4 regions of the Halomonas kashgarensis genome follow, and region 4 is predicted to be linked to each of the others. Evidence: predicted binding sites of a transcription regulator. Region 4 holds the regulator's gene; each other region holds the start of a gene.

Region 1 (7,278 bases), 900 kb from region 4:
GGCGGGAGCCGGCGTGCAACCGCGCATCGAGGCGGCGTTGATTCTGCTGCTGGGCATCGCACCCTTGCTGATGCCGTGGCCGCAGCTTCAGCCGCTGGCAGCCATGCTGGCGCTGGTTGGTGGGATTCTGGTGCTGCTACGGCTCTATCGCTGGAGGCCGACTCAGTGCCGCGAACGACCCGATTTGCTGGCGCTGATGGCCGGCTATGCCTGGCTGGGAGTGGGCCTGCTGCTGATGGCGCGCACCTGGTGGCTATCGGCCCACGACGGCGCGCCCCTGCACGCCTTCACCATCGGTGCCTTGGGGACGCTGGCCAGCACGGTGATGCTGCGCCAAGCGATCCTGCGAGCCAAGGCCCACCCCGAACGGGAATGGGCTCTGGTACCGCTGGTGGTGCTGTTCGCCGCGGCGGCGATCCTGCGCTTGTGGGCACTGGAAACCGGCAGTGCCTGGCTGAGTGTCCTATGGGGTGCGGCACTGGCCTGGAGCCTTGCCTGGTTGCTGGTGGCCAGTCGGCTGCGGTACTGGATTGCTCGCCTGCCGCCCCCACGGCCGCCCGCGAAGCGACCCGTGCAGAGTATCGAAGACACGCTTAACTAGGTGATTCAACGAAACATTCCGACGACAAGCGCGACGTTCAGCTTGCCATGCTGGCGGGCTTGGCGGTGCGTACTCTCAGCGGCACTGCGGAATAGCCTCCCGCGGGATAACGGGCGCGTATCGCGGAGCGTCCTGATGCGGGCGCCAGCTCGACGGTGGCGGTCAGCAATGCCTCCATGAAGAACTCAAGTTCCATTCGTGCCAGCGGGGCACCGGGACAGACGTGAATGCCCGCTCCGTAAAGCAAATTGTCCTTGGGATCACGGTCCAGACGTACCTCGTCAGGGTCATCGAACACCGCCTCGTCGCGATTGGCCGATCCCCACAAAAGCGTCAGGCGCTCGCCGGCGGCCAGGTGCCGGCCACCAATCTCCACCGGCCGGGTGGTGATGCGACGGTTCGACATCAGCGGTGCGTCGAGACGCAGGATTTCGTCGATTGCCGTCGAGAGTAGCGAGGGCTCGTCACGCAGTCGTGTCTGAAGCGCGGGGTTGCGCGCCAGGTAGTTCATCAGAATGCCGATACTCGCCGAGATGGTGCCGAGCTCGCCCACTGTCCAGTTGCGCAGGATACTGACGATCTCCTCGTCGCTAAGCGGGCGCCCTTTTACCGTCTCTTTCATGATCCGGGTGGTGACATCGTCCGGCGCAGCGTCCCCCAGCGCTCGACGGTGGTGCAACTGCTCGCGAATCACGCCGTCGAACTCCAATGCCAGCTCACCCAGCGCTTCGCGGTCGCCGGCCAAGGTGGCGGCCTGCTGGCGATTCACCCAGGCGCGCAGCGGTTCATGCAGGCAAGTCGGCCACCCCATGAAGGCACACTGGATCTCCAGGGCGAAGTCCTGGCCCATTTCGGCCATTGCTTCTACTTCGCCGTCGGCAGGCAGGCGGTCCACAACTGCTTCGGCGATGGCGCGGCATTGCGGGGCGAAATCGCTCATGGCAGCAGGACCGAAGTAGGGCTCGATGAGGCGACGAAAGTGCGTGTGTTCGGGTGGGTCCATGGCGTTGGGCACCGACAGGTGGCGACTTGCCGCGTTACTGAAGGTCTCGTGATCCTCGAGTACCCGCATCACGTCTTCATGGTGAAAAAGCGACCATTGCAGGTAATCGCTGTAAGCCACCGGACAACGACCGCGTATCTCGTCGTAAGCCGCGATCTGATCGTCCAGTACGCTCTCGCTGCGCGGGTCCCAATCCTGCTGAATCGTGTCGCTCATGCTATCTCCTTGAGAAGCGAGAGGCACCAGGCAGGCGCCAGCCTTCTCTCCTCGAGAATGGAACAAGGCTCCTATAGCAACAGAAACACCACCGGCTCACATTGACCTGCATCATATTGACGATCGAGCGGTCAAATTCGGTCATCATTGCCAGCCGTGGCCTTGGTTTTTTGCAAAAAGCTTGGCTAATTTGAAGAGCGTATTCAGAAGCGAGATACACAAATGAATTTGCCTACGTCTTCGCGTGACGATGCTCGGCGCTCGCTATGGGCGGCTGTGTTGGTAGGTATTGGGGTGATGGCGGGTGTCGATGAAATCGTCTTTCATCAGCTACTCCAATGGCACCACTTTTTCGACCGAGCGACACCGACGATCGGCATCATTTCGGATGGCGTACTGCATGCCGTAGAGCTGCTTGCCATCGTGATCGGCGTCTTCTTGTTGATCGATTTATCGCAGCGAAAGCGGTTGGCCATCTCCTGGGCGTGGGCTGGTTTCTTTTGTGGCATGGGCGGCTTTCAGCTTTTTGACGGTATCGTCAATCACAAGCTTCTGCGCCTCCATCAGATCCGCTACGAAGTAGAGCCATTCATTTACGACCTTAGCTGGAATTTCGCCGCCCTGGTCCTGCTACTGGTAGGGGGATGGCTATATCGGCGAGCCAAGCGAATGGGCAGGGGTTAAACATGTCTGTTCAGGCGCATGACAGTCATGGGCTTATCGAGTGGTTGCCGCTTGTATTGGTTACTTTACTGACGCTGACCTACTTGGCCGCTGCCTACGCACAGCGAACCACCGCGGCGGGCTGGAGCCTCTGGCGCTGCGGTTTCTTGGTTCTAGGAAGTGTATTGCTTGCTGTTGCTGTGCTGCCATCGATGATGACATGGGCGCATCACGATCTACGCGGCCATATGGTGGCACACCTGCTGATAGGCATGCTGGCACCCATGGTTTGGGTGCTGGCTGCTCCCGTGACGCTACTGTTGCGCGCGTTACCCCAAGCCGGGGGGCGGCGCGTCGCTGCCTTGCTCCAGAGCCGACCGATACGTTTCGTCTCGCATCCAGTTAGTGCCCTCTCGCTCAATATCGGCGGTATGTACGTGCTTTACTTGACGCCTCTGTATGCCGCTTCGCTGGACAACCAGGCGCTGCACTATTGGCTACACCTGCACTTTCTGGTGGCAGGATATCTGTTCTGCTGGGCCATTCTGGCGGAGCCGGATGCCTCGCCGCATCGGCTGAGTTTGCGCTTTCGCTTGGGGATATTGTTCATTGCCATCGCCGCTCACAGCTTGTTAGGCAAACTGATGTACGGTTATTTATGGCCCCGCGATACCGGCAATGGGGTGGAAGAGATCCGTTTTGCCGCGCAGCTGATGTACTACGGCGGTGACCTGGCTGAACTGCTGCTGGCGGTCGTACTGCTGAGCCTGTGGCTACGTAAACCCATCGACCGGCGCGAGGCTCTGTTGTCTAGTGCTACTCCTACGTAGCGATAAGTCCGTAGTCGCCGGGTTCCGCATGTCTTTATCCAGACGCTAGCCGAACACGGTTCACGCTAATTTCACTTGACTCCCAGCCGCCGGGCCAGCTTATGCAGATTGCTGGGGTCGACCGCCAGACAGCGCGCGGCGGCTGCCCAACCTCCGTCGCAGGATTCCAGCGCTTCGCGGATCGCCTGACGCTGGGTCTTTTCCACTCGCTCACGTAGCGTTGGCGATTCGGCCTCATTCAATACTTTCGGCGTCTCGGCCGCGCCGACAACCCGCTCCGCACTAACAGGCAGGTCGAGCCATGCGGGCATCAGTGTGACAATGTCGTCACGGCTGGCGCCATGACTGAGCGCCTTGATCGCCGCACGGCTGATCACGTGTTCCAGTTCGCGCACGTTGCCCGGCCAGCCATAGGCCAGCAGCGCCTGTTCGGCCTCGGGGGAGAGGCGCAGGCTGCGCACCCCAAGACGCATGCGATTGATCTCGAGAAAGTGCCCGGCCAGCACCAGTACGTCGCTGCCCCGCTCGCGTAGTGGCGGAATGGCTACCGGATAGACTGACAGCCGATGATACAGGTCGGCACGGAAGCCGCCCTCGCGCACCGAGTCGGCCAGCTGACGATTGGTGGCAGCGATGATTCTTACGTCAACCCGGCGCGGGGTATCCTCGCCCAAGCGCTGTATCTCGCCTTCCTGCAAGGTACGCAGCAATTTGGCTTGAATCGATAGCGGTAGTTCGCCTATCTCATCGAGAAATAGCGTACCACCGTCGGCTGCCTCGAAGCGGCCGGCACGATCGGTGCTGGCGCCGGAAAAGGCCCCTTTCACATGGCCGAACAACTCACTCTCGGCCAGCGACTCGGGAAGGGCCGCGCAATTGATCTGGACCAGCGGCGCTTCCCGTCGTGAAGAACACCGATGCAATCGACGCGCAAAAAGCTCCTTGCCGACTCCGGTCTCACCGCTCAGCAGCACCGTCAGATCGGACGCCGCCACCACGTCAAGCTCACCTAGCAACCGCTGAAGTACTCCACTATGGCCAAGGATATCGCGCGCTTCGGGCGCCGACAGTAGCGGGCTGCCTTCCTGATGGGTCATGCGCAACGCGCGCAGGTCCTGTTCCAGGCGGCTGACCCGCACCGCCGCCTCGACCAGTAGCGCATAGCGCTCCAGCGTCATGCGATCAGCGGCATCGAACGTCCCCGCTTCCAACGCATCCAGGGTCAGCACGCCCCAGGGCTCACCTTCCACGTGCAGGCTGATGCCCATGCAGTCATGCACATGCAGCGGCTGGCCGGGTTGCTGCTCCACCAGGCCGTCGTAGGGGTCCGGCAGGTCGGCATCCGGCGCAAAGAGCGTGGTACGACGGCTGGCAAGGATGGTCGCCAGGCGCGGATGGTGAGCTACCTCGAAGCGCCGCCCCAATGCTTCACGCGCTAGACCATCCACGGCCACCGGTCTCAGAGCATCCGCTTCCAGACGCAGCAGGCAAACTGCGCCACAGCGAAACCCTTCACGCAGGGTACGTACAAGCCGCTGCAGGCGCACGGCACTGGGCAAATCGGCAACCAGATCGGCCAATAGAGTGTCATCAAGCATGGTTAAAATAACCTTTATATAGTTATTTTTACCCTACCATATCAGGGTTATTTTCACCTTATACACTTTAACTATTTGATTTATATCAAATAAATATCCTGGCATGCCGCTTGCTATAACAAAACTGGACTCTTCCCAGAACGCTTCCCAGCACTCGTTCCACATGAGGCATCGCCATGACTTTACTCGACCAGTCCGTCGGACGTATCGCACTTTCCCTACCGGGCGCCACACGTATCTTCCATGCGCATCACATTGACTTCTGCTGCGGTGGTCGTATCACTCTTCGAGAAGCGGCACAGCGCGCCGGCCTACAACCTGATCAACTCGTTGCCGAACTTGATTCGCTATCGGCCAATGCCAGCAATGAACACGATTGGCGAGACGCCAGCGACGACGCGCTGATCGATCACATCCTGACTCGCTACCATGACGTTCATCGCCAACAGTTACCCGAGCTGACCCGCATGGCCCGCCGCGTCGAGCAGGTCCACGGCGACCGCGACAGTTGCCCCCATGGGCTTGCCGACTTGTTGACCGACATTCATCAGGAAATGGAAAGCCACATGCAGAAGGAGGAGCAGATTCTCTTCCCCATGCTGCGTCGCGATCTGGGCGCCCAGGCCCAGGGGCCGATCACGGTGATGCGCCACGAGCATGACGACCATGGCGCAAGCCTCGAGCACCTCATGATGCTCACCGATGGCATCAACCCGCCCAAAGGCGCCTGCACCACCTGGCGCGCGCTCTACGCCGGGCTGCGCGAATTCCGCGACGACCTCATGCAGCACATCCACCTGGAGAATAATCTGCTGTTCGAACGCGCCGGTTGACGCATCATCGACTGACTCCACGCGCCGCCTGTTGCGTGACGGGCGGCTCTTGTTTGCACGACCAGGAGACGCCATGCGCCTTTTCCGCCGTAGATCCCCTTCCCGTCATGCCCTTTCTCGCCACGAAGGCGAGGCAGAAAGAGCTACTGCATTGCACGCCGAGCGCGACCGGCTCCAGGCCCGCATCGACACGCTGGAAGCCCAGCAGCGGCTGCACCAACATCTGTTTACCAATCTCACCGGCTTCGGGGACTCCGTGGTGGCACTACACGAGTCCTTCTCGGATCTCTCCGAGTTGCTGCTGGGCAATCAGCAGATCGCGGAATTCACCGCCAGCGAATCGCAACGCAGCCAGGATGCGCTGAATGCCATGGTCACCGATCTTGGCTCGCTCAATGAGCGCATCGGCACTGCCGCCGAGCAGGTCACGTCGCTGCGCGATGACGCCGGGCGTATCGACAGCTTTGTCGGTGCTATCGATGAAATCTCCATGCAGACCACGTTGCTCGCCTTCAATGCCAGCATCGAGGCGGCACGGGCCGGGGAAGCCGGACGTGGATTCGCCGTGGTGGCAACCGAAGTGCGCGAGCTGGCGTCAAGGACCAATGATGCCACTCACGGAATCGGCGATCTCAACGGCAGTATCATGAGCCAGGCCGACCAGGTCGATGGGGTGATGAACGATAACTCCCGTAAGGCCGAACGTCTTAGCGCCGAGGCGAGCCACGTGATGCAGCGTACCGAGCAGCTGCTGGAGCTGACCCATAAAAGCAGTCAAGCACTCGCCTTCTCCGCCATGTTGAGCGAAGTGGAGCTGGCCAATCTGGAAGAGCTGGAAATCAAGCTGGAAGTCTATCGTATCTTCATGGGCCTCTCGGCCAAGACGGCAGCGGACCTGCCCGATGAATCCCAGTGCGCCCTGGGCCGCTGGTACTACGCAGGAACGGGGAGCCAGCAGTTCTACAGCGACCAGGACTTCCAGGCACTGGAAGTGCCGCATCGAGAAGTCCACCAGCAGGCTATCGAGGCCGTGACATACCACCAGCAAGGGCGCATGGACGAGGCGATGGCCGCCCTGTCCCGGATGGAAGCCGCCAATCTGGATGTCATGAAACGGCTGCGCTACATCATGCGCAAGTACCGCCCCGACGCGCAACAGGCCCGCCAGGCAGTACCGCCGGTCCTCCATAATAGCCCGGCGGCAACCAATTCGTTTAATAACCGTTTATTAGATATTCTAAAACCAACGTGTACTGAGCGCTGAGCATTCGACTTTAGTCTTTCCTGCAATCCAATATGTTCATACCAAATAAGCATAGGGTATGCATGATTACGCACCGTCGGTTAAATATCCTCACATTCTTTCAGCCAACGCTATTTAACTGCACGGGTCTACCCTTATGCCCTATGTACACGACACGCTCACACGACTACAGAAAAGCAGTCCAGCTCAGTCAGAATTCTATCAGGCAACTGAAGAAGTGCTGGAATGCCTACGCCCCTTGTTCGATCAGAACCCGCACTATCATCAACA
Region 2 (7,278 bases), 1.7 Mb from region 4:
CGCTGCACCAGCACTCAACGCGCCTACAGCCTACCGATCAGCTGAACGCCTGGCCGAAAGCCGGCCTCGTGTCTAACACAGACTGCCCGAGCCGCAAGCGCATGGGCGCTAAACGCCTAAGGGATCGGGGGCAGCGGAATCTCGTCGCTGCGCTTGGCCCCGGCGGTCATTTCACGACACAGACGCAGGAATTCGCGTACGCCGGTGGTCAAGTACTTGTGGCGATGCCAGATGAAGGTGAACTGGCGCTTGAGATCCAGCTCCGGCGTGGGTAGCGGCACTAGGCTGCCGCGACGAAAGGCGTCGCGTAGCGCCAGCTTGGAGACGCAGCCGATTCCCAGACCCGATTCCACCGCACGCTTGATACCTTCGGTATGCTCAAGCTCGAGCAGGGTGTTGAAACGGCTGCGGCGATGACGAGTCGCCTGTTCCAGGGTCATGCGGGTACCCGAGCCCTGCTCGCGCATGATCCAGTCCTCGCGCAACAGGCGCTCCAGTTCGAGCCCCGTACTGCCTGCTAGCGGGTGCCGCGGTGAGCAGAACACGCACAATTCATCCTCCACCCAGGGCTGGCTGATGATCGCCTCGTCATCGCATTGACCCTCGATCAACCCCAGGTCCAGCGAGTGCTGACGTACCCCGTCGATGATATTGCGCGTATTGCGTACCGACAGGCGTACTCGGCTTCCCGGATAGCGCTGCATGAAATCGCTGATCAGAAGCGTGGCCAGGTAGTTGCCGATGGTCAACGTCGCCCCGACGTCCAGCGAGCCCACGCCCTGCTGACCCCGCAGCAGCTCCTCGACTTCCTCCGCCCGGTCGAGTAACGCCACCGCCTTGGGCAGCAACTGGAACCCCAGCGCGTTCAGCTTCAGCCGCTTGCCGATTCGATCCAGCAACTGGCAGTCAAATTGTCGCTCCAGCTCCGCCAGTGCCGTACTCGTGGCAGACTGGGAGAGCGCCAGCACACGTGCCGCATGGGAAACGCTTTCGTGCTGGGCAACGGCCACGAAGACTTCCAGTTGCCGCAGGGTATAGTGCATGACGTTACCTCGAGTCCAGTATTCACGCTGGCGAGAGTGATTTTCAAAATTATATCGGAAAAGTAGATAAGCGTTATTCAAATAATCTGTTTAACAGATATGTCATGTTTTCTTAGACTTGTCGGCAACTCTAGAAACAATTTTTATTCCATAACCGCATAGAAGTCGGTTGGCGCAAGACCTTCCGGCCTGACCAAGGAACCATCATGAGCAAGTTCGCCCTGGAAGACGTCCTGAGTGTTCACCACTGGAACGACACCCTGTTCAGCTTTCGCACCACCCGCGAGCGCAGCCTGCGTTTCAAGACTGGCCAATTCGTCATGATCGGTCTTGAAGTGAACGGCAAGCCCTTGATGCGCGCCTACTCGATTGCCAGCCCCAACTATGAGGATCATCTGGAGTTCTTCAGCATCAAGGTGCCCGATGGCCCGCTGACCTCGCGTCTGCAGCACCTGAAGGTCGGTGACCAGATCATGGTCAGCCGCAAGCCCACCGGCACCTTGGTGACCGACGACCTTCTGCCGGGGCGCAATCTCTACATGCTCTCCACCGGTACTGGCCTGGCGCCGTTTTTGAGCCTGATCCAGGACCCTGAAGTCTACGAGCGCTATGAAAAGGTAGTGCTGGTACATGGGGTACGCGAGGTTTCCGAGCTGGCCTACGCCGACTTCATCACCAAGGAGCTGCCGGCCCACGAGTACCTGGGCGAAGATGTCGCGGAGAAACTGGTCTACTACCCCACCGTCACTCGCGAGCAGTTTCACACCATGGGCCGCTTGACCGACCATATCCGCAGCGGCAAGTTATTCGAGGATACCGGCCTGCCGCCCATCGACCCGCGCCAGGATCGGGCGATGATCTGCGGCAGCCCGGCGATGCTCGACGATACCAGCGCCCTGCTGGACGAGTTGGGAATGAACATCTCGCCGCGCATGGGCGAACCCGGCGACTATGTCATCGAGCGCGCTTTCGTCGAGAAGTAATCAATCAATATAAGTCGTCATTAAAAAAGCCCGAGGCGTGCCATCACACGTCTCGGGCTTTTTGCGTCTAGCGCTTGTGCTTAAACCGCATCCTTGCCGGTCTCGCCGGTACGGATACGAATCACCTGCTCCAGCGGCATGACGAAGATCTTGCCATCCCCAATCTTGCCGGTATTGGCGACCTGGGTGATCGCTTCGATGACCTGCTCGGCCATGTCGTCGTCCACGGCGACTTCCAGCTTGACCTTGGGCAAGAAGTCGACCACATACTCCGCACCGCGATACAGCTCGGTATGGCCCTTCTGCCGACCGAAGCCCTTCACCTCGGTGACGGTAATGCCCTGGACGCCGATCTCGGAAAGCGATTCACGTACGTCGTCAAGCTTGAACGGCTTGATAATTGCTGTCACCAGTTTCATCGCGCTTCCCCTATCCTTATCTCATTCATGTGAACCACCTGTGCCAAGCATACACCGCCGTGGGCCGAGAATAAAAAGCCTCCCCGTGGATCGCGTGAAAGGCTGCACGACGAGGACTAGGATGAGCATGAGTTCACCGCTATGCGTGCTTGCGCATACTCGATCATCATTGAGTCATCGGGAGATTTGGGATTGTTTTCAGCTACCGCGCTTGTCATAGCAGCCGCCTTTCAATGGGGCTTGGCCGGCGGTCTTGCCAGCCTGCTCATGTCCCGGGGCTGGTCGCCCGAGGTGATTTCCTTCTGGCGCATCCTGGTGGGGCTGGGATGCATGGCGATCTGGCTGGCCATCATCCGTCTTCAAGGGCGGGGCTTCTCATTCAACCGCCGGCTGGTGCTGTGGTCATTAATCGCGGGGCTCGGGGTCGCCGGCAACTTCACCTTCTATTTCATCAGCATCAGCGAGGGCAGCGTGGCGGTGGCCGTCACGCTGATGTACAGCGCACCGGTCTTCGTCTACCTGGTCTCCTTTATTGCCGGAGTGGAGCGTCCCACACCGGTGAAACTGGTCAGCATCGCGCTGGTGATCGGAGGGGTCGTGCTGCTGACCGGCATCTACCGCACCCAGGCGGGCGCCGTCTCGACGCTGGGCATCGCCACCGGCCTGCTTTCGGGGCTTTCCTACGCTCTGTTCATCTTCGGCTTCAAGTATGCCGGCAGTTACGGCCCGGCGCCGAGTGTACTGGCGATTGCCTTTGCCACCGGCACATTGATCTTGTTGCCGTTGATCGACCTCGGCCAGGCGGTGGCCGTAACCGTCTCCGCCGATGTGGCATGGTTCATCCTGCTGGGTCTGCTGGGCGCGGGCTTGTCGTTCTACTGCTATATCACCGGCCTGCGTCACACCTTGCCCACTACGGCTTCGATCGTGGCCATGGTGGAGCCGGTCACCGCGGCTCTCTTCGGCCTGTTCGTATTGAGCGAAGCGCTGGATCTGCCACAAGTAGCGGGCATGGTGCTGATTCTGAGTGCGGTAACCGGGCTGAGTGTGCTGCAGAGCCGTCCTTCAAGCTAACTCGCGATATCAAAAAAAGCCTCCCCGAAGGGAGGCCAGGTGGAGCACGCCAGCTCACAGGGTAAGCTTCTCCTTATTTCTTGGAGGAGCTGAATTCAGGATAGGCTTCCAGGCCACACTCGGCGATATCGACCCCTTCATACTCTTCTTCTTCGCTGACCCGGATACCCATGATGGCCTTGATGATGAACCAGACGATCAAGCTGGCCACGAACACCCAGATGAAGATACCGAGGATACCGATGATCTGGGCACCGAAGCTGGCATCGCCGTTGGACAGCGGCACCGCCAGAACACCCCAGATACCCACTACCCCGTGAGCAGAGATGGCACCCACCGGGTCATCGAGCTTCAGCTTGTCCAGAGTCACGATCGACGCCACCACGAGAACACCGCCCACGGCACCGATCAGACAGGCACCCAGCGCCGTTGGCGATAGCGGGTCGGCAGTGATCGACACCAGGCCGGCAATCGCGCCGTTGAGCGCCATGGTCAGGTCCGCCTTGCGGAACCACAGCTTGGCCAGGATCAGGGCGGCGATGACACCACCCGCGGCGGCGGCGTTGGTGTTGACGAATACCTGGGCCACGTTGTTTGCCGAACCGACGTCGGACATCTTCAACTCGGAACCACCGTTGAACCCGAACCAGCCCATCCACAGGATGAAGGTACCCAGGGTCGCCAGCGGCAGGTTGGCACCGGGGATGGCGTAGATGGCGCCGTCCTTGCCGTACTTGCCTTTACGCGGCCCGAGTACCAGTACGCCGGCCAGTGCCGCGGCGGCACCCGCCAGGTGGACGATCCCGGAGCCGGCATAGTCGGAGTAGCCGACTTCGGCCAACCAGCCGCCACCCCATGTCCAGTAACCGGATACCGGGTAGATGAACGCGGTCATCACCACGGCGAAGGCGAGGAAGGCCCACAGTTTCATGCGCTCGGCCACGGCACCGGAGACGATCGACATCGCCGTGGCAACGAACACCACCTGGAAGAAGAAGTCGGAACGCATGGAGTAGTAGGGAGCATCCTCGCCACCGGCGGTCACCGCATCAAGGCTGTTTTCGGCGCCGATCAAGAAGCCCAGGTTGGGCAGGAAACCGCCGCCGTCGCTGGAGTACATGATGTAGTAGCCAACCAGCAGGTACATGGTGCAGGCAATGGCGAACAGGGCGATGTTCTTGGTCAGGATCTCAGCGGTGTTCTTGGAACGGACAAGACCGGCCTCCAGCATGGAGAAACCCGCGGCCATCCACATCACCAGCACGCCGCAAATCAGGAAGTAGAACGTATCGAGCGCATAACTCAGCTCTGTAAACTCTGTCATTGGAATGTCCCCTTAGGCTTGTTGTGACGCAATCGCTGTACGTGGGTATCAAACGGCGTCAGCGCCGCGCTCCCCGGTGCGGATACGAATCACGTCTTCCAGAGGTGTCACGAAAACCTTGCCATCGCCGATCTTGCCGCTGTTGGCCGCGCTGCAGATGGCGTCGAGCACGCCGTCCAGGCGCGCATCGTCAACGGCGACCTCGACCTTGACCTTGGGCAGGAAATCCACCACGTATTCCGCGCCGCGATAAAGTTCGGTGTGGCCTTTCTGGCGGCCGAAGCCCTTGACTTCGGTGACGGTGATGCCCTGGACGCCGTTGTCGGCCAGGGCCTCGCGCACGTCGTCGAGCTTGAATGGCTTGATGATGGCGGTGATGAGTTTCATCCCGGATCTCCCCTGCTGGATAAGTCGTGCTTGGATTAGCAACGGCGCTGCCGCAGCGTGTCTGAACCGTTAATGCGCATACCATGCCATCAGAAAAATTTTTCTTTTATTTCTTGTATTTGCTCTATTCAGAAAGCCGGCCTACACCATGGAACGAGCACTGACGTAATCCCCTCGACTTGCCAATGCACCATAAATGAACACCGCCGCTTCACCTTCGCATCATTTCGATGCATGGCGGCGACGTCGGCTCGCAGACGGTTTGCGCTGGGGCACTAAATCGAGGTATGCGTGTCTGGCGTGGGTTGCGTATCCTGTAGGGCAGTTACCATGAATCTCTTAATTGAGTTCTAATCCACGAGAAACCGTAACCCGTTCCACAAGCTCTATTCCGATCCAGGGAATACTTGTCTTAATCATTCAGGAGAGCCGTCATGCAGCCCCAAGACCGTATCAGCCGCCTCGCACAACAGATCGGCGAGCGTCTGCAAAATGCTTCACAAGCCCCCGAGGATATTCAGAAGAGTGTCCAGCATGTCGTGCGTGGTGCGTTCGACCGCCTGGAACTGGTGTCCCGCGAGGATTTCGACATCCTGATGGACGTCCTCCAACGCACTCGCGCCCGGGTGGAGGCCCTGGAAAGCCAGGTGGCCGCACTCGAGGCCGCCGTGGATACCCAGGCCAAGCCGGTGGTCAAGGCCGAGACGCACGCGGTAACGCCTGACCCCAAGGCTCCACCCAAGCCCACGGATTCCTGACCTCGGAGACCTGCCGTCCGGCATGGGTAACGCCGGACGGGACCCAAGCCTCTATATAGTAAATACAAATCAATATCATTGACATTTTTCATTGTGATGTTACGCTCCGTTTCTCATTTTCTTATTGTTTGCGGATTGTTCATCATGCACGCTTTCAGCACTCCTGCTTTTAGGCTTGTCGGCACCGGCCTGCTCCTGGGCTGTCTCTCAAACGGCGCTTTCGCTCAAACTGCAACTGCGGCAGGGGTCCAAACGGACGCCCAGGACACCTTGGTGGTCGTCGGTTCGCGTACGCCTACCCAGATTAGCCAGATCCCCGGTGCCGTGTGGGTGATCGACAGGGAGATGCTGCAGCAGCAGACCCGCAATGGTGCAGATCTCAAGACGGCACTGGGGCGCCTGGTACCTGGGCTAGACCTGGCGCCGCAAGGACGCACCAATTATGGGCAGAACATGCGCGGCCGGGGCGTGCAGGTACTCATCGACGGTGTATCGCTGAATAGCTCGCGGGGGCTCTCGCGCCAGTTCGATGCCATCGATCCGTTCAATATCGAACGTGTGGAAGTGCTCTCCGGGGCCAGCAGCCTTTATGGCGGTGGCGCTACCGGCGGTTTGATCAATATCATCACGCGCAAGGGCGAAGAAGGTCTGAACTGGCGTACGGAAGCCGGCATCACCACAGGCTTCAACGACAGCGACGACCAGGACCGACGCCTGTCGCAATCCGTCAGCGGCGGCAACGAACGGGTACAGGGCTACCTGGGTACTGCCATCGGCGATAACGGCCGCCACTACGACGCCAGTGGCGAGGAGATCTTCCCCGATATCGCCCAGACCGACCTGCAGGACAACCGCAGCGTCGATGTCCTGGGCAATCTCTCTTTCCACCTGACCGACGAGCAGACCCTGGAAGTGGGAGCTCAGCTATACCGCTCCGGCTTCGAGGGCGACCGGGGCGTCTACTTTCCCAACCTCGACGCCTCCGTACCCAATCTGAACGATGCCGAGATTCGCGATGGCTACCGCTCCGATCGCGACCCCGAAACCGACCGCAAGCTCGTCAACGTCAACTATCATCATGCCGATCTTTGGGGGCAGAATTTCTACCTACAGGCCTTCCACCGGGAGGAGGAGTCCAGCTTCCAGGCCTTTCCCTATCCCGTCTCGGATGGCCTGGAGTTCCGAGCCTCGAAGCAGAATACCGACCTGAGCGGCATCAAGGCACTGTTCGAGTCGCGCCTGGGCGATGACGTTTCCCTGACCTACGGCCTCGACCTGGATCGGGAGAAA
Region 3 (7,278 bases), 1.6 Mb from region 4:
TGGCGCTTCATCGGCGGGAGCGCTCATGAAGAAGATTGAGGAAATCTACTGGCTACGCGCTTACGGTTGCATGGCGGTGTTTCTGTTCCATTTGCTGGATCACGTCAATCAGCGGGTGGATAACGTGGCCACCGACCTGGCGCGCCTGCCCTTGGTGCTGGGTACGCCGACATTCTTGTTCATCTCCATCTTTGTCTTTGCCGTGCGTTATGGCCATACGGTACCGCAGGGGTTCTTGTCGCAGCGGGTCAAATTCGTCATGGTGCCATATTTCACTTATGGCGTGGCCTATGCGGGAGCGGAGTGGGCTCGGTTGCGTGTCGGTGGCGAGACAGTGGGATTGGTTCCTTATGCGGTGGAGTATCTGCTGTATGCCGGATGGCACGGCTACTTTCTGATCATCGCCATGCAGTTTTATGTGGCGTACTGGTTGTATACCCGCTGGCGCTTATGGCGATTCAATCCGGTGCCCGGCTTGTGGATCGCCTGCCTGGTAAGCATGGGCTACTGGGGCACGGCTTACTGGCTGGGAGTCGATCCGCCGGGTTACCTGTTGTGGATCATGCCGTTTGGCTGGGTCTACCTGTTTTTCCTGGCCCTGGTGTTGGTTCGCCATTATGCCACCACTGTTCAACAAGCCGTCGATGCGCAAATGAAACCTGCCTGGATCACTTCTTTGGCGCACCCCGCCTGGTTGGTGGGCGCGACGGTATTGCTGGTATTGGCCACCTTTGCGGGCTGGCTCGAGTTTTCCTCGAAAGAGGTCTGGGTCATTCCGTTTTTCCTGCTCTTCACGCTCTGGGCGATGCAACAACTGCGCGGCAGGAAAGCGCCCTGGCTGGTGCGGCAAATCAATGTCTATTCGTTCGGCATTTACCTGGCTCACCCCATGTTCTTTCAGTTGGTGGATAAAGTCGTGGGACCCGAGCGGTTACCGTTGGCAGCCTATGTACTGCTGCTGGCGGTTGTCGGCCTGGCCGGGTCCATCCTGCTCAATCGGTGCGCGAATCTGTTCAGCTGGGGCGGGTTGCTGTTGGGGAAGCGCTTGAAAGTGGCCGCTGCCTAGGGGTGGCGAAGCCGATCAGGAAGGCAGCTGTGTAGGCGGTGGCGGGGTGGGGTTGATATCGTTGTTTTCGTCGTCGAGCCGGTGAACGTTAGTTTTGCGGCGACGGTGCAAGTCCACATCCAGCGCCTTGATACGTGTCGGGCATGCCATCAGCCGTTGAAGAAGGTCGCTTGGAGCCGCCAGGTCGAGTTCCGCATCGAACCCGCCGATTTTTTCCAGCCAGGTACGGGTGACAGCCAGGTAGGGCGGAACCGGCGTGGTGGGGGGAAGGAATCGTTGCAACAGCCGCTCGGTCAGGGTGGGCTGGGGAATACCGATCATCGCCGCGTCCAGCAGATGAGTATCCAGTTGGGAGAATATGGGCTGCCACGCCGAGGGAACGGCGGCGCCCTGAAAGGGGAATATCAGCCACTCGGCGCGGGTATAGAGAACGGCATGGTTGAGCCGTGCGCCGAGCAGGCGATGGGGAATGGACAGCAGCTGGGCATGATGGCGCAACGCCAGCGCGGCAAGGCGCGAGTCCTTCTCCCCGGCAGTGAGAATAAGCTGGCCGTTGGTGGACTCCGCGCTCTGGCTGGGTACGGCGTGCAAGTGACGAGGCAAGGTTGCACCTGTCACGAGCGCATCGATGATGAAACAAAAGGAGTCCATCTCTGAGTTGCCCTCGAGGCGAGTGGAGGACCATTATTGTGTAATATATTGTAGTATATAGTTTAGTTGTGTATCAAGAAAGGGCGAGCTTTTGTTGTTCCTTGGCGAGAATATTTTCTTGCACGCTATTGGTGCATAAAGGAGTTGGTAGGAGCTATTTTGGTGCGCAACGCTGCCGATTTACGTGCTTACGCCTTGAGCTGAAACGATATGCCACATTGCGATGCATCTTTTTCTTCACATATTAATTTTTAAAACAATGACTTAGTGTTTTACATGCCATGTTGGTGCAATTGTGGCATGAACTCTGCATTAATGATGGGTAGCGGCTTGGCCGTCATAGGCAGGCAGCTTGTGACGTGCTAAAACGATAGCCGGCCGAATCACCGCCGTCGATTTCCGTTCTATTCATCTGACGGAGTCTCGGCGAGAGCAATGACAGCAACGAGACCGTTTACTACTTAGCCAAGCTCATACCGGAGGGCACATGTCAGCCAAGACCATCGCGCTAATTGAAGAACATGACGTCAAGTGGGTCGATCTGCGTTTTACCGATACACGTGGTAAGGAGCAGCACGTCACCATTCCCGCGCGTGATGTCGACGAGGAGTTTTTCGAAAACGGCCAGATGTTCGATGGCTCTTCCATCGAAGGTTGGAAAGGCATCAACGAATCCGACATGATTCTGCGCCCGGAAGACGGCACCGCCTATCTCGATCCGTTCACCGAAGACGCTACCCTGGTATTGCGTTGCGACATCATCGAGCCCGCCACCATGCAGGGCTATGACCGCGACCCGCGCTCCATCGCCAAGCGTGCCGAAGCCTACCTGCAGACTACCGGCCTGGGCGATACCGCCTTCTTTGGTCCGGAACCCGAGTTCTTCATCTTCGACGAAGTACACTGGAAGGCCGACATCGAAGGCGCCATGTACAAGATCACCTCCGAAGAGGGTGCCTGGTCCACCGACCGTCAGGTCGAAGGCGGCAACCTGGGCCACCGCCCGCGGGTGAAAGGCGGCTACTTCCCGGTTCCGCCGGTCGACAGTTTCCACGATATCCGTGGTGCCATGTGCAACACGTTGGAAGCCATCGGCCAGACCGTCGAAGTTCATCACCATGAAGTATCCAACGCCGGCCAGAACGAGATCGGTGTCAAGTTCAACACCCTGGTGAAGAAGGCCGACGAAGTTCAGGAAATGAAATACGTGATCCACAACGTGGCTCATGCTTACGGCAAGACCGCGACCTTCATGCCTAAGCCGCTGGTGGGCGACAACGGCAGCGGCATGCACGTTCACCAGTCGTTCTGGAAAGACGGCCAGAACCAGTTCGCGGGTGACGAGTACGCTGGTCTTTCCGAAATGGCGCTGTATTACATCGGCGGTATCATCAAGCACGCCCGTGCCCTGAATGCCTTTACCAATGCGTCCACCAACTCCTACAAGCGTCTGGTGCCGGGCTTCGAAGCGCCGGTCATGCTGGCCTACAGTGCCCGTAACCGCTCCGCGTCCATCCGTATTCCGTACACTGCAAGCCCCAAGGGCAAGCGTGTCGAGGCTCGCTTCCCCGACCCGACCGCCAACCCTTACCTGGCTTTCGCGGCGATGCTGATGGCCGGTATCGACGGCATCAAGAACAAGATCCACCCCGGCGATGCCATGGACAAGAACCTGTACGACCTGCCGCCGGAAGAAGGCAAGGCCGTACCGACCGTCGCCCATAGCCTGGATCAAGCCCTGGAAGCGCTGGATGCCGACCGCAACTTCCTGACCGAAGGCGGCGTCTTCACCGACGACATGATCGATGCCTACATCGAACTCAAGATGGAAGAAGTGGAGCGTATTCGCATGACCACGCACCCGATCGAGTTCGACATGTACTACAGCTGCTGATCATTGTCAGTTGTTTGTCATTGTCTGACGCCCAGTATCTGGGTACTCGAAACCCCGCTTCGGCGGGGTTTTTTCTGGACCGAAAAAAGCCACAATGGCAGCGACGATGCAAGCAATGGGTAGGCCATGAACAACAAGGTGTTAGGCGCACTGGTAGGGACGCTGCTGTGGTCGAGCAGTGTTTCCCAGGCTTTCGCCCAGACGGTATTTCGGGTGGTGGACGAACAGGGCAACGTGACGTTTACCGACAAGCCCGACCGGGGCGGCGAGGCGTTGCAGCTTGCGCCGTTACCTTCGGCGCTGCCGGGAGCGGCACCGGCGGTCGATCGGGATTCGTCGCCGCGCCGTAAAGCGGCGGTAGGGCAACCTTTCATGCCCTATGACCGTTTCGCTATCGCCAGCCCCGCCGCGGGGCAGATACTCGAAGCGCCCCTGACCAGCGTGTCGGTAGAAGTGGTGCCGGCATTGCGCGAGGACCATCAGGTACGCCTGCTGCTTGATGGGGAAATAAGCCAGTCGGCGTTGCACAGCGATGTATTCTGGCTGGCGGGTCTGGAGCGGGGCGAGCATCGCCTGCAGGCCGAACTGCTGGATAGCAGCGGGCGGGTGCGACATCGCTCCCGGGAAATCACGCTTTCCGTGCGCTAGGCGCCATGGTAGCTAGGTGCGCCATGTTAGACAGCATTCTGTGTCTGAGCGCTCCAGGTGAAAGGATATGTCATGGCGCACGTAATGCACCTTAATGGTGCATCGAAGGCTGCTGTTTTTGCGCGCCACGCTTTGTCGCGTGCCGGCCAAGCCCGTAATCGGCCGCATGTGGTGCGCTATGCTGGTGCCTGGGTAGGTTGGCGCACTTATTGCAACCCATCTTGACGACAGCTAACCAAGAGACCCGACCCCGCTGAGTGTCGGTTCGCTCGATGTTAACCGGATATGTGTTGCCATGACTCACACTGGGGCATCAAAGCCCGATACCCACCAACGCGAGCCGCGCGGTCACGGCGATAATATGCATCAACGTCTGCTGGAGCATTTGACCACGGCGGTCTTGCTGCTGGACGGAAAGTTGCAGGTACGCTGGATGAACCCGGCGGCAGAGGCCTTGCTGGCGGTCAGTCTCAGCCGTGTCTATGGCTCCAGCCTGGAAACCCTGCTGGGCTGCGAAGATAGCATCGATGACGTGCTGGCCAAGGCGCGGGATGCCTTTCATCCCTTTACCCAGCGCGAGGCGCGCATCACCCCGCTGAATCAGGAACCCTTGACCGTGGACTACACGGTGACCCCGCTCTCCGCCGACGAGTTGCTGCTCGAGGTAGAACCGCGTGACCGGCTGATGCAGATCTCCCGAGAAGAGGCGCTGTTGACTCGCCAGGAGACGATCAAGATTCTGGCCCGCGGCCTGGCCCATGAGGTCAAGAACCCGTTGGGCGGTATTCGCGGTGCGGCCCAGCTGTTGGAGCGCGACCTCGATGAACCGGGGCTGCGCGAGTTTACCCGCATCATCATCGAGGAAGTCGACCGGCTGCGCGATCTGGTCGATTCGATGCTGGGCCCGAACCGGGTAATAAAGCACGAATCGTTGAATATCCATCGGGTACTGGAAAGGGTTCGCTCGCTGCTGCTCGCCGAACATCCCGATATCACCATCATCCGCAATTACGACCCCAGCCTTCCGCCGCTTTCGGGCGATGAATCGCAGATGATTCAGGCGCTGCTCAACGTGGCGCGCAATGCGGTCCAGGCGATGACCGACGCCCAGGTGCCAGAACCCGAGCTAATCCTGCGCACCCGTGCTCGCCGCCAGTTTACCTTGGGCGCCGAGCGCCACCGCCTGGTATGCGAAGTCACGGTGAGCGACAACGGTCCCGGCATTCCCGAGACCCTGCGAGAAACGCTGTTCTATCCCATGGTATCCGGGCGGGCGGAAGGCAGCGGCTTGGGGCTGTCTATCGCCCAGTCCATTCTCCATCAGCATCAAGGATTGATCGAATGCGAATCCCGACCGGGACATACCGAATTTCGTTTACTGATTCCATTGGAGACGCGCCATGACTGAGGTCGCACGTATAGTGATTGTGGACGATGACCGTGCTATCCGCTGGGTACTGGAGCGTGCCCTGGCGCAACCCGACCTGGAAGTGGAGTGCATCGAGCGGGCCGATATCGCACTCGACCGGCTGTTGGAGAGTCCACCGGATGTGCTGGTCACCGACATTCGCATGCCGGGAATCGATGGGCTGGATTTGATGTCCCGAGTGCGCGATGCCCATCCCGATCTGCCGGTCATCGTGATGACTGCCCATTCCGATCTCGACAGCGCCGTGGCTTCCTACCAGGGCGGGGCGTTCGAGTACCTGCCCAAGCCGTTCGATGTGGACGAAGCGCTGGCGCTGGTGCGACGCGCCGTGGCCCACGCCCGTGAACGCAAGCAGCCGGTGAGCGTGCCGGAAGGATTGAATGCCGAGATCATCGGCGAAGCACCCGCCATGCAGGAGGTGTTTCGCGCCATCGGCCGGCTGTCCCATTCGCATATCACCGTATTGATCAACGGCGAGTCGGGAACCGGCAAGGAGCGCGTCGCCCAGGCCTTGCATCAGCACAGCCCCCGGGCCGGGAAGCCGTTCATCGCCCTGAACATGGCGGCCATTCCCCGCGACCTGATCGAATCCGAGTTGTTCGGTCACGAAAAAGGGGCGTTCACCGGTGCCACCGCACAGCGCCAGGGACGCTTCGAGCAGGCCAACGGTGGCACTTTGTTTCTGGATGAAATCGGCGATATGCCGGCGGAAACTCAGACTCGCTTGTTACGCGTGCTGGCCGATGGCGAATTCTACCGGGTCGGCGGGCATACGCCGGTCAAGGTGGATGTGCGTATCATCGCCGCCACGCACCAGAATCTGGAAAGACTAGTGGAGGATGGTCGCTTTCGTGAGGACCTGTTTCACCGCTTGAACGTGATTCGCGTCCATCTTCCTCGGCTTGCGGAACGGCGGGAGGATATCCCTCGGCTTTCGCGTCACTTTCTGGCGGAAGCCGCCAAGGAGCTGTCTACCGAGATCAAGGTGCTGACGCCGGAAGCCGAAACCCATCTGACGCGGCTTTCCTGGCCGGGGAACGTGCGCCAGCTGGAGAATATCTGCCGCTGGTTGACCGTCATGGCTTCCGGCCGTGAGGTGCTGGTCGAGGATCTGCCGCCCGAGCTTCGGGAGATAGGGAGTGCGGACAGCCCCCAAGGCGACTGGCGCAACGCTTTTCGTGACTGGGCCGATCGTGCCCTGGCCGAGGGCCATACACACCTGCTCGAGGAAGCGGTACCGGATTTCGAGCGAATCCTGATCGAAACCGCGCTCAAGCATACCGGTGGACGCAAGGGCGAAGCCGCCGAGCTGCTGGGCTGGGGGCGCAACACCTTGACGCGTAAGCTCAAGACCTTGCTTCCGGCGCTGGCCGAGGAGTAACGATTCCGCAGAAGCTTGATTGAACTCAAGAGCCTGGCTTGGTCATCGCGTAAGCTGCTGGAATGAAGTTTCAGCTGTCGGTATGAAGCATCTTGCGCGATGTACCGTAAACGAAAGAGCTTAATGCATTCGTGGGTCATTGTTCCTGTTGGTCAAGCTGCGAGCCTTGTCATGTCTGCCAATAAAAGTACCTCTGCCTTGTTTTCCTT
Region 4 (7,278 bases):
TGGCGGGGCTGGCGGATGCCCACCTGATGGCGCGCGAATTACCCGATCTGAAAGTTCATCATCCCTGGGCGTTGACCACGGACGAAGCCATTGAATTGGCCCTGGCCTGCGAAAACGCCGGCCGCCACGTCGAGGGCATCACTCAATCGGAGGGTGCGTCGCTGTCGACGGGAGAAGGCGTGCGCGTCTACGCCAATAGCCACGGCTTCATCGGCAGTCAGCGCGGCAGTCGCCATTCGCTTTCCTGTATGCTGATCGCCGAAGACGGCGCCGGAATGCAGCGCGACTATGAATACACCTCGGCGCGTGACCCGAGCTTGTTGCAGAAGCCCGACGCAGTGGGACGACAGGCGGCCCAGCGCACGCTACGTCGACTGGGTGCTCGGCGCCCCGCGACCGGGCGTTTCCCGATATTGTTCGACCCCAGCCTGGCGAGCGGCTTGATCGGCCACTTGATGGGAGCCATCGCGGGTGGTGCCATCTACCGACAAGCGTCTTTCTTGTGCGACCGACTGGGAGATAGCGTCTTTCCGCAGTGGTTCAATCTGGAAGAGCGGCCGATGGAGCCGGGCGCCATGGCCAGTAGCCCGTTCGACAACGAGGGGGTACAGACGCGCAATAACCGTTTTATCGAACAAGGTAGGTTGGCAAGCTATATGCTCTCCTCCTATAGCGCCAGGCGCTTGGGCATGGAGACCACCGCCAATGCCGGGGGCGCTCGCAACCTGCGCTTGCAGGTTCCCCTGGAGTCACGCGCAAGCCTGCTCAAGCAGATGGGAAGCGGCATCTGGGTAACGGAACTGATGGGCCAGGGAGTTAATAGCGTGACTGGCGACTACTCTCGGGGTGCCGCCGGTTTCTGGGTGGAAAACGGTGAAGTTCAGTACCCGGTGGAAGAGTTCACGATTGCCAGTACCTTGCAGTCGATGTTCAAGGGACTGGTAGCGATCGGCGATGACACTGATACCCGGGGAAGTATCCATACCGGCAGCTGGTTGATCGATGAAATGACGGTGGCTGGAGGGGAAGACTGAACAATTTCAGGCTTTCGAGCGGGTTCAGGCGTCTTCATCGAAGCGAGACTCGACCAGGGTCTGGACTGCCTCCAGGGCCTGGTCGGCATCTTCACCTTCCGCCTGCACGGTGAGTTCCGTGCCGCAGGGAGCCGCCAGCATCAACAATGCCATGATATTGGCGGCATCGGCTTCCATCTCGCCCTTGCGTACGCTCACGCGGGCCTTGAAGCCTTGCGTGCATTGCACCAGTTTGGTGGCGGCTCGGGCATGCAGGCCGCGTCGGTTGATGAGAGTCAATTTGCGTTCAGGCACCTTTTATCCCTTGTCTATCTATCCTTGTCTATCCGCCTTTCCCATGGCTTCGCGTATCCGACAATCCTTGTGGCACGGTGAGGTCGAATCGGGTCAGTCCTGTTCGCAGGTGAATGCCGCCGGGTCGCCATTGCTTGCACTTGAACTGGTGGCAATTTGAGTTGTATTCGTGAGAGTGTGCTGCAACCCCAGCTCGCGATGACGCAGGCTGATCTGGCCGAAATTGCCTACCAGCCTGGCGGCCAGCTGCTCGACAAGGTAGACGGAGCGGTGCTGGCCGCCGGTACAGCCGATGGCGACGGTCAGGTAGCTGCGTTGGCTGCTTTGATAGGCGGGCAGCCAGCGTTCCAGCCAGGCCTGGATATCGGTCAGCATCTCCTCCACCAAGGGATAGCCTTCCAGAAAGGCGGCGATGGATGCATCGCGACCGGTGGCACCGCGTAGGTTGGGGTCCCAGTAGGGGTTGGGCAGGCAACGTCCATCGAAGACGAGATCGGCATCCAGCGGGATGCCTCGCTTGTAACCGAACGACTCGAAAGTCAGCGTCAACTGATCGCGCTGATGATGGGAAACCTGGTCGGTAATGCGACGCCGCAGATCGTGAACCGATAGCCGCGAGGTATCGATCATCAGATCGGAAAGATCGCGTATCTCGCTCAGCGCCTCTTCCTCGTGGGCTATCGCTTCTTCCAGGGTCATTTCGCTATCGCGAGTCAGCGGATGACGACGCCGGGTGGCCGAGTATCGTTCCAGCAAGATGCGCGCATCGGTTGTCATGTAGATGAGCTGGCAATCGATATGTCGACGCTTGAGCTCCTGCAGCAGGCTGGGAAAACGCTTCAAGGCATGGGGAAGATTACGCGCGTCGACGCTTACCGCCAGATGGCTGCGATTGCCGCCCTCACCGAGCTCCTCTATCAATGAATCCAGAAGCATGGCGGGAAGGTTGTCGATAGCGTAATAGCCGAGATCCTCCAATGCCTGCAGGGCAATGGACTTTCCCGATCCCGAGCGACCGCTGATAATCACGAGTTGCATGACGAATCTCCTTCCGCACCGTATTTTAGCTATTACCGTGCAGGTTGCAGCCATTCTTCAAGGCGAAATAGGCGAGAGGTTTGCAAGTAAGCCTCTATCGAGGGCCGTCCGGTAACGGAGGCAGAATCGTATCGAAAGCGTAATTTGACAGAAGCACGCCAGAAGCTGAACGGTGCCGAACTAACTGGAGCTCTGCTGCCTGATCTTGTCTCTCAGCAACTCCAGCAGCTCACGTTGACTGGTGCTTTTGCGCAACCGGACACGGGTGTCGCCGTCATTCATGATGGTCGCCACCTGGCCTAGCAGGGCAAGGTGAGTATCATCCGCCTCTTCCGGGACCAGCAGCACGAAGATGAGGTCCACGGGTTCACCGTCGACGGCATCGAAATCGATGGCTTCGGCCAGCTTCAGAAAACCTGCAATGGGGGCATCGCAATGCGGACTGCGCGCATGGGGGATAGCGACACCATTGCCGATCCCGGTACTGCCTAGGCGCTCTCGACCGATCAAGCGACTGAAGACTTCCTGGCTATCGAGACTGGGGGTGTTCTGGGCGATAAAGGTGCTGAAGAATTCCAGCACCCGTTTCTTGCTTCCCCCGGGCACATCATAGAGCACGCGCTCGGGGGGCAGGATGGTTTCCAGCATCATTGGCTCAGCGCACGCCAGCGCCTTGGGCGCGGGCTTGTGCTTTTTCCTTATGCTTGACCAGTTGACGGTCGATCTTGTCGGCCAGTGCATCGATGGCGGCATACATGTCCGAATCCATGGCCTCGGCGTGAAGATCGGCACCGGCCGCGTGCAACGTACAGGCCGCGTGCTGACGCTCTTTTTCGATGGACAGGGTTACCTGAACGGTAGTGATATTGTCGTAATGGCGTTCAACGCGAGCGAGTTTTTCCTCGACGTAGTCACGCAGGGCGTCAGTGAGTTCGACATGATGACCTGTGATGTTGACTTGCATTGACGTACTCCTTATCCATCGGACTGTACTTCGATTGTAACTCTTTTTCCTGCTGAGCAAAGCCCCGCGAACAACTTTCTCGATTTCCACGAGAGCTCTACTTCAGCGTAGCCTGCGTCGTTCGCTGGAAGAGGGAATTCCCATCGCCTCACGGTACTTGGCGACGGTACGGCGAGCCACCTGAATACCACTGTCGCCAAGCAGGGTGACCAGCCGGCTGTCGGAAAGCGGTTTGCCTGGAGGCTCTTCCTGGATCAGTTTCTTCAGTCGGGCACGAATGGCGGTACTGGAGTGGCTGTCGCCGTCGGCGCTGCCTATCTGGCTGGAGAAGAAGTACTTGAGCTCGAAGACCCCGCGTGGCGTATGAATGAACTTCTGGGTGGTGACGCGCGAAATGGTCGATTCGTGCATGTCCACGGCGCTGGCGATATCGGCGAGAATCAAGGGTTTCATGGCCTCCTCGCCTTGCTCGAGAAAGCCGAGCTGACGGGTGACGATTTCGCGCCCCACGCGCAACAAGGTGTCGTTGCGGCTGGACAGGCTCTTGATCAGCCACCGAGCCTCTTGGAGGTGTTCCTTGAGATATTGATTGTCCTGGCTCTTGTCGGCGCGCTTGATGAGGCTGGCGTAATCGGGCTGAATCCTGAGCCTGGGTAGCGCCTCGGGGTTCAAGTCGAGATGCCAGCCCTGGGCATCGTGGCGCACCACCAGATCGGGGACGACGTAGCCTTCGTCCGCGTCGCTGAAGGCGCTGCCCGGACGCGGGTCCAGGGTGCGTATCAGCGAGATAACATCCTCGAGCTGGGTCTCGTCCAGTCCCAGCCGACGCTTGAGCAGGCGGGTGTCGTTCTTGCCCAGCGCCTCGAGAAACTGGCGGACCAAACGGCGGGCGTGGGCGAGCAGGGGGGTGTCATCGGCCAGGGTGGCGAGCTGCAGCATCAGGCATTCGCGTAGATCTCGGGCGAAGATGCCGGTGGGCTCGAACTGCTGCAAGCGGAGCAGAATGGTTTCCACCTCTCGAGTGCTTATGCCTTCGAGGCCCTGATCGCGTAGCCCGTCGCGCAGCTCGGACAAGGTCTGGGTCAGGTAGCCATTGACATCGATGGCATCGATCAGGCTTTCCGCTATCTGCCGTTCGCGCCAGTCGAGATCGGTCATGGCCAGTTGCCAGAGCAGGTGCCCCTGCAGACTCTGGCCGGCGGCCTGACGCTCGAAATCCGGACCTTCGCCGCTGCCGGCGGCGGGCACCATGTCCTGGTAGGTATCCGACCAGTCGCTGTCGAGCGCCAGTTCGTTAGGGATGTCCTCGGACCACTCGGCTTCCTGTGCCTCGTCCACCGCCTGCTCGCTGAACTCCTCCTCCTGCTCGAGCAGGGGGTTGGAATCGAGCGCCTGCTGGATTTCCTGACGCAGATCGAGAGTGGATAATTGCAGCAGCGCGATCGCCTGTTGCAATTGCGGCGTCATGGTCAGCTGGGAGCCCATGCGCAATTGAAGAGAGGCTTTCATGACCATAGCGGGACTCGCGTGCGTAATCGGAAAGCTTAACCCTAGTGCGAGCAAGGACCAGGTGCAAGTCAACTTTTGCAATATGCATGCCACCGGCAATAAGCATGCCATCTGGCGCTTGAGACGGCTAGAGTATGAAGTCGTCTAGAGCTTGAAGTCGGCGCCCAGGTAAACGTCGCGCACCTGTTGGTTGTCCAGTATGCCCTGTGGCGGGCCGCTGGCAATGATCTGGCCATCGCCGACGATATAGGCGGTGTCACAGATATCCAATGTGTCGCGCACATTGTGATCGGTTATGAGAACGCCGATTTCGCGCGCCTTGAGCGCGCGGATAATGGTCTTGATTTCGCCGACGGAGATCGGATCGACCCCGGCAAATGGTTCATCCAGAAGAATGAAAGCGGGCTCTGTGGCAAGCGCACGGGCAATTTCCACCCGGCGTCGTTCGCCACCGGAGAGGCTCATGCCGAGATTGTCGCGAATGTGGGTGACGTGAAAATCCTCGAGCAGCGCTTCGAGCTGCTGTTCGCGTCCGCTCGAGTCGAGGTCGCGGCGGGTTTCCAGGATCGCCAGGATATTGTCCGCCACCGAAAGCTTGCGAAATATCGAGGCTTCCTGGGGCAGGTAGCCGATGCCCGCCTTGGCTCGCTCATGCATGGGGGCGTGGGAGATATCGTGATCATCGATACTGACGCTGCCGGCGTCGGCGCTCACCAGGCCCACGATCATGTAGAACGAAGTGGTCTTGCCCGCCCCGTTGGGGCCGAGCAGGCCGACGACACTGCCTTGCGCGATCTCCACGGAAATATCCTTGACCACACGGCGGCGCTTGTAACTCTTGGCCAAGTGGCGAGCGTAAAGTGTCTTCATCGAGGTGCCAGGTTCCTGTAGCGAGAAATGGGGGCAGCGTTGGCGAAGCCTATTGGCGTTCGGGCTGGAGCGTCATGCGGATGCGCTGCTGATCGCCGCTACCGGTTTCCGAACGTGCCTGAACCACCTGCCGGTCAATGAAGTATTCCAGGTATCCGCCCTCGAAATGGTCGTCCTGTTGGTTCAGCTCCGCCTGGTCGATCAGTACCACGCGCTGCTCTGCGACGTGAAAGACGATATTGCGGGCCCAGCCCTCCATGGGCGAGGGCTGGCCTTCGATCTGATGACGCAGATAGGCTCGCTCGCCCGTAGCGGTGGCTCGGGATAGCTCCCCTTCGTCGTTACGCTGGATCTGAACGCGATCGCCTTTCAGGCGCATTTCGCCCTGACGAATCTCCACATTACCGGCATAGACGGCGGTGCCGGCGCGTTGATCCAGGTCCAGGCGATCGGCCTCGACTTCGATCGGGGCCTGGGAAGATTGGGCAAAGGCTAGCGTGGGCAGCCCGCCCGTCAGCAGTGTCGAAGCCAGGATGGCGGCCGTGATGGTGGGTTTCATGGCATTTCCTCTTGAGCGTTCGTCTCGGGTGGATGGTAGCCTTTAACGTCATCAGTCAAACGGACGCGACTTTCGTTCAGCCAGGCATCCATTCGATTGGCCTGCATTCGTTGGGGAGGTTGTTGCAGCAAGGCCGGTGTCTCGCTCCAGGCGTGGGCTTGTTGCGCATCATAGTGCAATATCTGCGTGTCGAGTTGCCAGCCTGCTTCAGGTGCCCGCAACCGGGCATCGCCGGTAAGGGTGAGCTGTTGCCTGGGAACATCCACGAAACCTTGTTCCGCCTCGGCGGTCCACTCGCGTCGATGGCTGTCGAACAGGCGCGCGCGGGGCTGTTCCGCCTGGCTGATATCCTCCTGCGAATGGGTCATGCGTGGCGTACGGATGGCTTGGCGAACATGTCCGTCGTTACCGAACAGGGTGAGCTCGGCCCCTTCCAGAATATGGCCTGGTTCGTTGGCGCGCGCTTCCAGGTCCACACCAGGCTGGCGCTGTTCGCCGGGGTCCAGGTAGACCAGCAGTCCGCCTAGCGCCAGGATCAGCACGCCTAGTCCCAGCCGTCTGGTGAAGTGCCGGGAAAGGCGCCTGGTGCGAGTGCGTGAAGGCGTATCCGGCGCCATGTCAGGGCCGCCCGTGAAGGTAGGTATCGATTACCGCCCCCCAGTGACCTTGGGCTTCGAGAAGGGTGTCACATACCTCACGTACCGCGCCATGACCGCCCTGGCGCTCGGTCACCCAATCGGCGTGAGCCTGAACGTAGCTGGGCGCGCCGGGTACGGTGATGCCGATACCGGACCGTTTGATCGCGGCCAGGTCGGGCAGGTCGTCACCACAGTAGGCGACCTGGTCCAGTCCGATTTCCAGCCGGCGGCAGAGGTCGCGCAGGGTGGCGAGTTTATCCTCTACCCCCTGATGAACGTGGGTGATCCCTAGGGCAGCGGCACGCTGGCTGACCATGGGCGAGTCGCGTCCGGTAATGAACGCCACTGCGATACCGGCGCGCTTGAGCAATT

Evidence for each region. Region 4 encodes sigma-54, which starts transcription at its own class of promoters, with help from an activator protein. Its sites were predicted from a motif close to TGGCACNNNNNTTGCTNT; they were not measured.
Region 1: the regulator sigma-54 is predicted to act here: its motif matches at 5,011-5,028, upstream of ytfE (iron-sulfur cluster repair protein YtfE).
Region 2: the regulator sigma-54 is predicted to act here: its motif matches at 5,302-5,319, upstream of R5M92_RS14965 (P-II family nitrogen regulator).
Region 3: the regulator sigma-54 is predicted to act here: its motif matches at 2,014-2,031, upstream of glnA (glutamate--ammonia ligase).

The regions. Positions count from the first base shown of each region.
Region 1 covers NZ_CP137552.1:2,407,641-2,414,918, forward strand. Annotated here, with positions in the region: gene R5M92_RS11105 (NnrS family protein) at 1-601, shown strand, start outside; gene R5M92_RS11110 (cytochrome P450) at 639-1,820, opposite strand; gene R5M92_RS11115 (DUF2243 domain-containing protein) at 2,043-2,504, shown strand; gene R5M92_RS11120 (cytochrome c oxidase assembly protein) at 2,507-3,313, shown strand; gene norR (nitric oxide reductase transcriptional regulator NorR) at 3,385-4,911, opposite strand; gene ytfE (iron-sulfur cluster repair protein YtfE) at 5,088-5,744, shown strand; partial or broken gene R5M92_RS16240 (methyl-accepting chemotaxis protein) at 6,115-6,444, shown strand; gene R5M92_RS16245 (CZB domain-containing protein) at 6,610-7,008, shown strand; gene gdhA (NADP-specific glutamate dehydrogenase) at 7,145-7,278, shown strand, end outside.
Region 2 covers NZ_CP137552.1:3,250,597-3,257,874, forward strand. Annotated here, with positions in the region: gene R5M92_RS14935 (methyl-accepting chemotaxis protein) at 1-76, shown strand, start outside; gene R5M92_RS14940 (LysR family transcriptional regulator) at 117-1,043, opposite strand; gene R5M92_RS14945 (ferredoxin--NADP reductase) at 1,250-2,026, shown strand; gene glnK (P-II family nitrogen regulator) at 2,107-2,445, opposite strand; gene R5M92_RS14955 (DMT family transporter) at 2,638-3,519, shown strand; gene R5M92_RS14960 (ammonium transporter) at 3,593-4,843, opposite strand; gene R5M92_RS14965 (P-II family nitrogen regulator) at 4,892-5,230, opposite strand; gene R5M92_RS14970 (accessory factor UbiK family protein) at 5,665-5,988, shown strand; gene R5M92_RS14975 (TonB-dependent receptor) at 6,133-7,278, shown strand, end outside.
Region 3 covers NZ_CP137552.1:3,097,153-3,104,430, reverse strand. Annotated here, with positions in the region: gene R5M92_RS14175 (acyltransferase family protein) at 26-1,066, shown strand; gene R5M92_RS14170 (hypothetical protein) at 1,082-1,684, opposite strand; gene glnA (glutamate--ammonia ligase) at 2,205-3,611, shown strand; gene R5M92_RS14160 (DUF4124 domain-containing protein) at 3,738-4,259, shown strand; gene glnL (nitrogen regulation protein NR(II)) at 4,621-5,667, shown strand; gene glnG (nitrogen regulation protein NR(I)) at 5,660-7,069, shown strand; gene R5M92_RS14145 (GGDEF domain-containing protein) at 7,241-7,278, shown strand, end outside.
Region 4 covers NZ_CP137552.1:1,506,829-1,514,106, reverse strand. Annotated here, with positions in the region: gene pmbA (metalloprotease PmbA) at 1-1,034, shown strand, start outside; gene R5M92_RS06990 (HPr family phosphocarrier protein) at 1,059-1,328, opposite strand; gene rapZ (RNase adapter RapZ) at 1,422-2,366, opposite strand; gene R5M92_RS06980 (PTS sugar transporter subunit IIA) at 2,547-3,017, opposite strand; gene hpf (ribosome hibernation-promoting factor, HPF/YfiA family) at 3,022-3,330, opposite strand; gene R5M92_RS06970 (RNA polymerase factor sigma-54) at 3,433-4,845, opposite strand; gene lptB (LPS export ABC transporter ATP-binding protein) at 4,984-5,709, opposite strand; gene lptA (lipopolysaccharide transport periplasmic protein LptA) at 5,759-6,268, opposite strand; gene lptC (LPS export ABC transporter periplasmic protein LptC) at 6,265-6,885, opposite strand; gene R5M92_RS06950 (KdsC family phosphatase) at 6,887-7,278, opposite strand, start outside.